Linked DNA regions of Paraglaciecola sp. L3A3. The protein of the gene in region 1 interacts with the protein of each later gene in a pairwise test. Links are inferred from orthologs where the notes say so. Each region holds a gene or a part of one and is shown on either strand. Other genes may lie near its edges.

Region 1 (3,060 bases):
AGCGGCTAGAACGGCTTGGCGTAAATCTTCGATAAACGCAGCTCTATCACCGTTAAATTCTTTAGCTGGCCCAGAGATAACTTTAGACGCTTGAACACGCTCATCTTTAAGTGCTGAAATACAACGAGCAAATACTGATTCTGCAATTAAAGTAAGTGGAACACCTAAATCAAGAGCAACAACACCAGTCCATTTGCCTGTGCCTTTTTGGCCAGCGGTATCTAGGATTTTTTCTACTAATGGACCACCATCTTCATCTTTATAAGCTAAGATGTCACGAGTGATTTCAACTAAATAGCTATCTAGTTCAGTAGTGTTCCACTCTTTAAATACTTCATGCATTTCATCTGCAGACATACCTAATACTTCTTTCATTATTTGGTATGCTTCACACAATAGTTGCATATCGCCATATTCGATACCGTTATGTACCATCTTAACAAAATGACCTGCGCCATTTTCGCCAACATAATCGCAACAAGGTGAACCGTCTTCTACTTTGGCTGAAATATCTTGAAAGATAGGCTTAACTGCTTGCCATGCTTCAAGTGATCCACCAGGCATGATTGATGGGCCTTTTAATGCGCCTTCTTCTCCACCTGAAACACCTGCACCAACAAAGTTAATACCTTTTTCTGCACAGTATTTTTCACGACGGATTGTGTCTGGGAAATGTGTATTACCACCATCAATGATGATATCGCCTTTATCTAATAAAGGTAAAAGTTGCTCAATTGTTGCATCAACTGGCGCACCAGATTTCACCATGATCATTATTTTTCTAGGAGTGGCGAGAGACTGCACCAACTCTTCAACTGAATACGCACCACGAATAGTTTCGCCTTTTGCGCGGCCATTAATAAAGTTTTCTACTTTATCGGTTGAACGATTATACGCCGTGACGGTATACCCTTTACTGGCCATGTTTAAAATTAGGTTTTCGCCCATAACAGCTAGGCCAATCAGCCCAATATCAGATAGAGTTTTCATAAAATTCCAATTTATAATTTTAATTTAAAGAGTGTTAAGTAACCGAAGTTATTTTATGCCCTTTGAAGACCGCACTCCCCAAAGCTCAAATTTCGGACTGTGAGCATTTTACTCACTATTGACTACGTTAACATCCCTGAATCAAATAAAAATAAGAATGCAATCGAATAAGAAATACTGATTTCTCTTTTACTGGTCATACAACTTCTTGTAAAGGCTATGTTTTTAACTGATTTATTTATCTTAAACTTAACCATTATTTAATCAGTCTATGTGGAATTACTCCAGATAAGGCGAAGAATCGATGACTTATGGTTATAACGCTTTTAAAGCCTGAAAAACCTCGGCATAATAAGTTCACTTAAAACTACTGGGAGGCTAAAAATGAAATGGGTTACAGCTATTTTAATTTGTCTATTCAGTATGTTGCAATATCGATTATGGTTTGGCAAAAATAGTGTGCCAGATTTTATGTTGAAAAAAGAACAAGTGGCCATTCAAGTTACACAAAACTCAAATCTTAAACAACGTAACAGTTTATTAAAAGCGGATATTCAAGATCTTAAAATGGGTCTGGATGCTGCTGAAGAAAAAGCTCGTAATGGTTTAGGTTTAATTAAACAAGGCGAGACGTTTTACCGTATTTTGCCGTCTGAACAATAATTTAATGTCATTTATTCCACAATATTCAATCATCATACCTGCAGCCGGTATCGGCAAACGTATGCAATCTGTGGTGCCGAAGCAATATTTACTACTTGCTGGAAAAACCATAATCGAACAAACCATTTCAGGTTTATTGGCTCATCCACAAATAAAACGTGTGGTTATCGTATTAAGCGCCAAAGATGAAACGTTCCACACATTGCCTGTGGCGAATGATCCCCGAGTTGAAACTACTATAGGGGGAAAAGAACGTTCAGACTCTGTGTTAGCTGGTTTACATTATTTATCTAACAGCCATGAAAAGTGGGTATTGGTGCATGATGCTGCTCGCCCTTGTTTACTACACAAAGATTTAACTCGTTTACTCAGGCTTGCAGAAAAAAGCGATCTAGGTGGAATTTTAGCTACGCCAGTGCGAGATACCATGAAACGAGCCAATGCAAATAATTTAGTTGCTCATACTGAACCTAGAGAAAACCTGTGGCATGCACTCACTCCTCAGTTTTTTATGTTGGAACAATTGAGAAACGCGTTAATTAAAGCGGCAGAAAATAACATTGTTATTACTGACGAGGCTTCGGCGATCGAGTATGTACAGCAAGGTGTGCACATAGTCGAGGGGTGTGCTTCCAATATAAAAGTCACTAAACCTGAAGATTTATTGTTAGCTGAATTTTATTTAACTCAAAGAACCCTTAGTCACAAGGACAAAAAATGACAATTCGTATTGGTCATGGTTATGACGTACATAAATTTGGCGGAACTGGTCCTATTTATATTGCTGGTACTCAAATAGAGCATGAACAAGGATTAATAGCACACTCAGACGGTGACGTGGCTTTACATGCGCTATGCGATGCAATGTTAGGCGCATTAGCTTTAGGAGATATAGGTAAACATTTTCCAGATACTGATCCTAATTTATCTGGTGTGGACAGTAGAGTATTGCTGAGACATGTATATCAATTAGTCACTCAACGGCATTACCAATTAGGCAATTTAGATCTGACTATTGTGGCTCAAACGCCTAAAATGGCACCTCATATTGAATCTATGCGTAAAATTATCGCCAGTGATTTAGATGCAAACATTGACCAAATCAATGTAAAAGCGACAACCACTGAAAAGCTTGGCTTTGCAGGTCGTAAAGAAGGCATAGCTACATATGCTGTGGTGCTTTTAACTAAGAGCGAAAGTTAACTTTGTTAAATACAGACCATTGGCTTCATCAATACCCTAGTTTATCTATTTCAGGCCAGCTTAAAGCGGTAGCCGAAGATTTCCAAGTGACCGAAATATTAGGCTATGAACCTATAGGTGAAGGTGAGCACATATATTTATGGGTAGAAAAAATAGGTCTAAATACTGCATATTTAGCTGAACAACTAGCTAAATTTTGCAAAC
Region 2 (3,161 bases), 3.5 Mb from region 1 along the record:
CAATTAGAACCGATTTATGTTTCTGATATTCATGAATTACCCAAATTATTAGCTAAAACCTTGAATGACCAAGATATAGTCTTGACCCAAGGCGCTGGGAATATTGGTCAAATAGCTAAGTTCTTACAAAAAACCGAATTAAAGCCCGATTTGTTAAGTAAAGGGCTAGAGCAATGATTGAGCTAAGCAATAAAACAGCCGCTGATTATGGCAAAGTAGCCGTTATGTTAGGGGGGACTTCTGCCGAACGTGAAGTGTCTCTCAACTCAGGTAAAGCTATGTTAGCAGGCTTGCAACAAATGGGGGTGAACGCTTATGCCTTTGATCCAGCAGAGCGTGCATTAACAGAGCTATTAACAGAAAAATTTGACCGTGTGGTCATTGCTTTGCATGGCCGTGGAGGAGAAGACGGATCCTTGCAAGGTGCATTACAATTACTTAATTTACCTTACACGGGGACCGGCGTTTTAGGCTCTGCTTTATGTATGGACAAGATCCGCAGTAAACAAATTTGGCAAAGTCTAGGTTTACCCACAGCAAATTACAAAATTGCTGATAAAAGAAGCTTTGATGCAGGATCATGCGGGGCTATAATGGCCAGCTTAGGGGAAGAAGTAATGGTTAAACCTGCGCAAGAGGGATCTAGCATAGGTATGGCCCGAGTGAAAAATGCGCTACAACTAGAAACTGCCATTCAAGACGCTTTTAAATATGATAATAAAGTTTTGATTGAGCAGTTCGTTCATGGTTCAGAATATACTGTCAGCATATTGAATGGCAATGCTTTGCCATCGATTAGTATGTCTACCCCACGCGAATTTTATGATTATGCAGCTAAATATCAGTCTGATAACACCCTGTACTCTTGTCCAAGTGATTTATCCGTAGAGGAAGAAAGCCATTTAGCTGAATTGGCTTTAGAAGCATTTGATGCGGTTGCGGGTTCTGGTTGGGGACGTGTCGACTTCATGCGTGATCAGTTAGGACGTTTTTATTTGTTAGAGGCAAATACAGCACCTGGGATGACTGAAAAAAGTTTAGTGCCAATGGCTGCAAAACAGGCTGGGTTCAGTTTCGCGGAGTTATCATTTGCAGTGCTTACGACTTCGGATCAAATAAGATGAGTGATTTGCCATCATTAGATAAGCCAAATAAAGGTCCTCAGTTTTATCTGGGACTTGTATTTTTTATCATAGTGATGGTGCTGTTGATTTTTGCAGGCTTAAAATTGCATGCTTGGTTAGAGGATGAACAACAAGCGCCTGTGCAAGAAATTTTTATTTCTGGAGACAGACATTTTATTGAAGATCAACAAATTGAAAATTTGGTTAGGCGCACGCAGCCAGGTAGTTTTTTTGAACTTGATGTGGAAGCAACCCATCAAATTGTCGAAGCAATGCCTTGGGTGTATCGAGCTTCAGTAAGGAAACGTTGGCCCAGCGGCTTGGAAATATATGTTGTAGAACAGAAACCTGCTGCGATATGGAATGGAGACATGTTGTTAAATCAGTATGGTGATTCATTTAATGCCCAACTAGATGAAGACGATCTAGTTATGAGTTCGCAGCTACCCAATTTGTTTGGGCCTGGAGGCAGTGAACAAACAGCCTTGCAAGGCTATAAAAATATGCAGTCTTTGTTAGATGTAACTGGGTTACATATTATAGAAATGTTTTTAAGTGAAAGATTTGCTTGGAATTTACAATTAAATAATGGCGTGAAGTTAAATTTAGGTCGCACTGAATTTATCGATAGATTGCAGAGGTTTGTGGATTTATTACCACTAATTTCAAAACAAAATAAACAAATTGATTACGTAGATTTACGTTATGACACTGGTTTGGCTGTAGGTTGGAAAACCTTAGATAAAGCCGCCTAACACTAAAATTAAAGAGAGTTATATACCGTGAGAATGAAGCAATATGTCTAAAGGTACAGAAAGAAAGCTGATAGTTGGCTTAGACATAGGCACCAGTGATGTAAAAGCTGTTGTAGGTGAATTGTTAGACGACAACTCTATTAGCATTGTTGGAGTAGGCACTCATTCATCCAAAGGTATGGATAAAGGCGGTGTGAACGACCTGAATATGGTGGTCAAATCTGTTAAGCGTGCTGTGCATGAAATGGAATTAATGGCTGATTGTAGTGTTTCATCAGTCTTTATGTCTATTTCTGGTCGACATGTTAAGTGCCAAAATGAAAGTGGCATGGTACCGATTAATAATCAGGAAGTGACCCAAGAAGATGTTGATAATGTAGTGCATGCTGCTCGTTCTGTGCCTATTGCAGCTGAGCGTCGTTTATTACACGTACTACCTCAAGAATTCACTATTGATGTGCAAGAAGGAATAAAAAATCCTATTGGTATGTCAGGCGTCAGAATGGAAGCCCAAGCGCATATTATTACTTGTGCTGATGATATGGCAAAAAATTTAGTCAAATGTGTTGAACGTTGTGACTTAGTCGCTGATCAGTTGATATTTTCAGCTCTAGCATCGAGTTATGCTGTGGTCACAGATGATGAAAAAGAATTAGGTGTGTGTGTGGTTGATATTGGTGGTGGCACCATAGATTTAGTGGTTTATACCGATGGGGCCATTCGTCATACGGCAGTGATCCCGGCTGCGGGTAATCAAATAACCAGTGATATAGCGAAAATATTTCGCACGCCAATTAGCCATGCCGAAGAAATAAAAATTAACTACGCCTGTGCTTTAAAAGACATGGTGAGTATGGAAGAAAGTATTGAAGTACATAGTGTTGGTGGTCGTCCTTCAAGAGCTATGTCGAGACATACTCTGGCTGAGGTAATTGAACCTCGATACCAAGAATTGTTTGAACTGGTACACGATGAAATTCGTAGCAGTGGTTTAGAAGAACAAATCGCCGCAGGTATTGTGTTAACAGGTGGGACCGCGAAAATGGAAGGGGCTGTAGAATTTGCTGAAGAAATTTTCCAAATGCCAGTTCGTGTCGGCGCACCATTGGCAATGAAAGGCTTATCAGAATATGTAGAAGACGCTAAGTTTGCTACTGCTGTAGGGTTATTACAGTACGGCAAAGAACACTTAGTTAATCAATTGAGTGCCAAAAACAAAACCAGCGATGGTGTTTGGCAAAGAATTAAAAGTTGGTTTAATAACGAGTTTTAATCACTCGTA
Region 3 (3,161 bases), 3.5 Mb from region 1 along the record:
TATACCTACAAGGTATAGGCAATCCCTGCTGGACGATTGTCAGGGGCAACTAGTTTGTACCATAGATACCCAACAGCCTTGTTTGCTGCTTTACCCATTGCCTGAATGGGAAGAAATCGAACTAAAATTAAGTCGTCTGTCAAGTATGAATCCCCACGAACGTCGTATGCAGCGTTTATTGTTGGGTTATGCGTCAGAGGGAGAAATGGATAAAAACGGGCGCTTTTTATTAGGCTCTCCACTACGACAACATGCCAAACTTGATAAACAAATAATGTTAGTCGGTCAGTTTAACAAATTTGAAATTTGGGATGCGGATATTTGGCAAAAACAAATTGATTTAGACGTAGCGACTGAACAAGAAGCTGATTTTGAACTAACCGAACGACTGCAGGATTTCTCACTTTAATGGATGCAACTTTTTCACATTTATCTGTCTTGTTACAGGAATCTATCGACGGTTTAGCTATTAAACCTGATGGCATCTACATGGATGCCACTTTTGGTCGTGGCGGTCATTCTAAACATATTTTGAGTCAACTATCTGCTCAAGGCCGTCTGATTGCTATTGATCGTGATCCTACTGCTATTAAAGCTGCCGAAGCCTTTGCGGGGGATCCACGTTTTTCTATTCATCATAGTGCGTTTTCTGATTTAGATAAAGTGGCAGAGGAATTAGGGCTTGTAGGTAAGATTGACGGTATATTAATGGATTTAGGTGTGTCATCTCCACAGTTAGATGATGCAGAAAGAGGCTTTAGTTTTATGCGTAAAGGGCCTCTTGATATGCGCATGGACACCAGCAAAGGATTGAGTGCTGCACAGTGGTTAGCCACAGCTGAAGAGCAAGATATCACCCAAGTTATTAAAGAATTTGGAGAAGAAAAATTTGGTAAACGTATTGCTCATGCAATCGTTAATACTAGGCAAGTTGCGCCAATTATCGACACTTTACAGTTAGCTGAAATTATCGATCAAGCTGTGCCGGTGAAAGATAAATTCAAACATCCAGCTACCCGTAGTTTTCAAGCCATTCGTATTTATATAAACAGTGAACTGGATGAAATAAAGACCGGGCTTAAGGCAGCACTGAATACATTGGCGCCTAGTGGCAGGTTGGCTGTTATTAGTTTTCATTCATTAGAAGATAGATTAGTGAAGCGCTTTATACGGGAACAAAGCCGAGGGTTAAATGTGCCTGCAGGCATGCCTATTATGCAAGCTGAGATTGACGCGGCAAAAGCAATGAAAGCGATTGGTAAAGCAATTAAACCCTCAGCCTTAGAATTACAACATAATATACGGGCCAGAAGTTCGGTGCTCAGAGTCGCAGAGAAGTTATGAAAACGGCCACTTCAAACTTCAACCTACTCAGTTTTATACTTGCTGATTTAGCCCGCCATCCAGTGCGGGTTTTGTTGTTTCTAGCGGTACTAGTTAGTGCTGCGCTAGTTATTCTGAGTGCCCACCATAATCGTCAAATGTCGATGGCGATAGAACGCTTAATGCAAGAGCAAGATCGGCTGGATGTTGAGTGGCGTAATTTGGTTTTAGAACAAAGTGCTTTAGCTGAACATAACCGGATTGAAAACTTAGTTAAAAAGCAGCTGGATATGCATCGACCTTCACCAAGTGAAGAAATTGTGGTGAGGATGAAATGAGCCGAATCACTAACCGTAAAAGCAATAAAACAATTACTCACGCTAAAACTAATAGTGTGCCTGAGTTATTGCGTTGGCGGTTTTTAGTGGTAATTGGCGCAATCATCTTAGTTTTTGTCGGACTTGGTGCTAGAGCGGTATATATTCAAATTATTGCTCCGGATCTATTGATAAAACGTGGTGATAACCGAACTTTGCGTGAGCGAGATAATCCTTTGCACAGAGGGTTGATCACAGATAGAAATGGCAAACAGTTGGCAGTTAGTGTCCCAGTACAGGCTGTGTGGGCGAACCCCGAAACGATAGCGGATGCCTTACAAGAATTACAAAAAAAAGCGGAAAAAGATCCCGAGTTTAATTTAGCTGCAAAGCTGGCGGCGAATGAAAAACGTTGGACTGCATTAGCGCAAATATTAGGTAAAGATGTTGAGTCTTTAAAAGATATGGTCAGCGATCCTGAAGACACTTTTGTTTATATTCAGCGTCAAGTTTCACCTGCTATGGCCAAATATGTACAACAACTTAAGTTATCGGGCGTACATTTACGCAATGAGTCGAGAAGATACTACCCCAGTGGTGAGGTTTCAGCCCATATTGTAGGTTTTACCAATGTTGACGATATTGGCATTGAAGGGGTTGAAAAGCTATATAACAAGTTGCTCACAGGAGCACGTGGCTCTCGAGTTATTCGTAAAGATGGCAAAAACCGTATGGTTGAGTTAATTGAATATAACGAAGGGGAAAAGCCTACTGATATTCAATTAACTATTGATCAAAGGATTCAAGCGATTGCCTACAAAGAATTAAAGCAGGCGGTTCAATATTATCGCGCGGCGTCTGGTTCGGCTGTAGTTGTGAGTGTTAAAACGGGTGAAATCCTAGCTTTAGTTAACAGTCCTTCATTTAACCCGAATAATTTATCTAGTGCCTTGCCACATAGGGTGCGTAATCGTGCGGTAACCGATGCTTATGAACCTGGTTCTTCAGTCAAACCTTTAGCGGTATTAAGTGCATTAGAATTTGGTTCTGCTGAAGTGGATACTATTATTGATACCTCGCCAGGTTGGATGCATTTAGGCGGCAATATCGTTCGAGATTCCCGCAATTACGGAAAAATTGATCTGACAGAAATTATTCGTAAGTCGAGTAATATGGGCACCTCAAAATTAGCCTTGTCTGTGCCTAAAGAGTTTTTGATTGATATGTATTACAACGTAGGTTTGATGAGCGATAGCGGGGCAAATCTAATGGGCGAAATTAGCGGTATATTTAATGAGCGTAATCGTTGGTCAGATTTTGAATTATCTACCTTATCTTTTGGTTATGGTATTTCAGTCACGGCACTGCAATTGGCGCGTATGTACAGTATTTTAGGCGATGGTGGAATTAAGCGCCCACTGAGTATTATCAAACCTAATACTCCTGTAGAAAGTGAAAGAGTAATCAGCAGAGAAAGCACTCAGCAAATATTAAAAATGATGGAAACGGTTGTGCAAAAAG

The links.
Region 2: the proteins of ftsB (region 1) and GQR87_RS17915 interact in binary tests that used the Escherichia coli proteins (3 or more experiments, as listed by UniProt). The link is inferred for Paraglaciecola sp. L3A3 from one-to-one orthologs.
Region 3: the proteins of ftsB (region 1) and ftsL interact in binary tests that used the Escherichia coli proteins (3 or more experiments, as listed by UniProt). The link is inferred for Paraglaciecola sp. L3A3 from one-to-one orthologs.

The regions. Positions count from the first base shown.
Region 1 is NZ_CP047023.1:856,960-860,019, forward strand. Bases 116-3,013 are described here. They hold ftsB (cell division protein FtsB), read left to right. Parts: upstream 116-1,374; coding sequence 1,375-1,653; downstream 1,654-3,013. Other genes in these bases: gnd (decarboxylating NADP(+)-dependent phosphogluconate dehydrogenase), read right to left, coding at 116-990; ispD (2-C-methyl-D-erythritol 4-phosphate cytidylyltransferase), read left to right, coding at 1,658-2,374; ispF (2-C-methyl-D-erythritol 2,4-cyclodiphosphate synthase), read left to right, coding at 2,371-2,856; truD (tRNA pseudouridine(13) synthase TruD), read left to right, coding at 2,859-3,013. In the rest of the region: more of gnd, read right to left, coding at 1-115; more of truD, read left to right, coding at 3,014-3,060. UniProt on the Escherichia coli protein: Essential cell division protein. May link together the upstream cell division proteins, which are predominantly cytoplasmic, with the downstream cell division proteins, which are predominantly periplasmic.
Region 2 is NZ_CP047023.1:4,307,766-4,310,926, reverse strand. What follows is about bases 1-2,999. They hold GQR87_RS17915 (cell division protein FtsQ/DivIB), read left to right. Parts: upstream 1-1,120; coding sequence 1,121-1,879; downstream 1,880-2,999. Other genes in these bases: ftsA (cell division protein FtsA), read left to right, coding at 1,923-2,999; GQR87_RS17920 (D-alanine--D-alanine ligase), read left to right, coding at 174-1,124; murC (UDP-N-acetylmuramate--L-alanine ligase), read left to right, coding at 1-177. Outside these bases: more of ftsA, read left to right, coding at 3,000-3,152. UniProt on the Escherichia coli protein: Essential cell division protein. May link together the upstream cell division proteins, which are predominantly cytoplasmic, with the downstream cell division proteins, which are predominantly periplasmic. May control correct divisome assembly.
Region 3 is NZ_CP047023.1:4,320,282-4,323,442, reverse strand. What follows is about bases 2-3,000. They hold ftsL (cell division protein FtsL), read left to right. Parts: upstream 2-1,340; coding sequence 1,341-1,661; downstream 1,662-3,000. Other genes in these bases: GQR87_RS17960 (penicillin-binding protein 2), read left to right, coding at 1,658-3,000; rsmH (16S rRNA (cytosine(1402)-N(4))-methyltransferase RsmH), read left to right, coding at 409-1,344; mraZ (division/cell wall cluster transcriptional repressor MraZ), read left to right, coding at 2-409. In the rest of the region: more of mraZ, read left to right, coding at 1-1; more of GQR87_RS17960, read left to right, coding at 3,001-3,161. UniProt on the Escherichia coli protein: Essential cell division protein. May link together the upstream cell division proteins, which are predominantly cytoplasmic, with the downstream cell division proteins, which are predominantly periplasmic.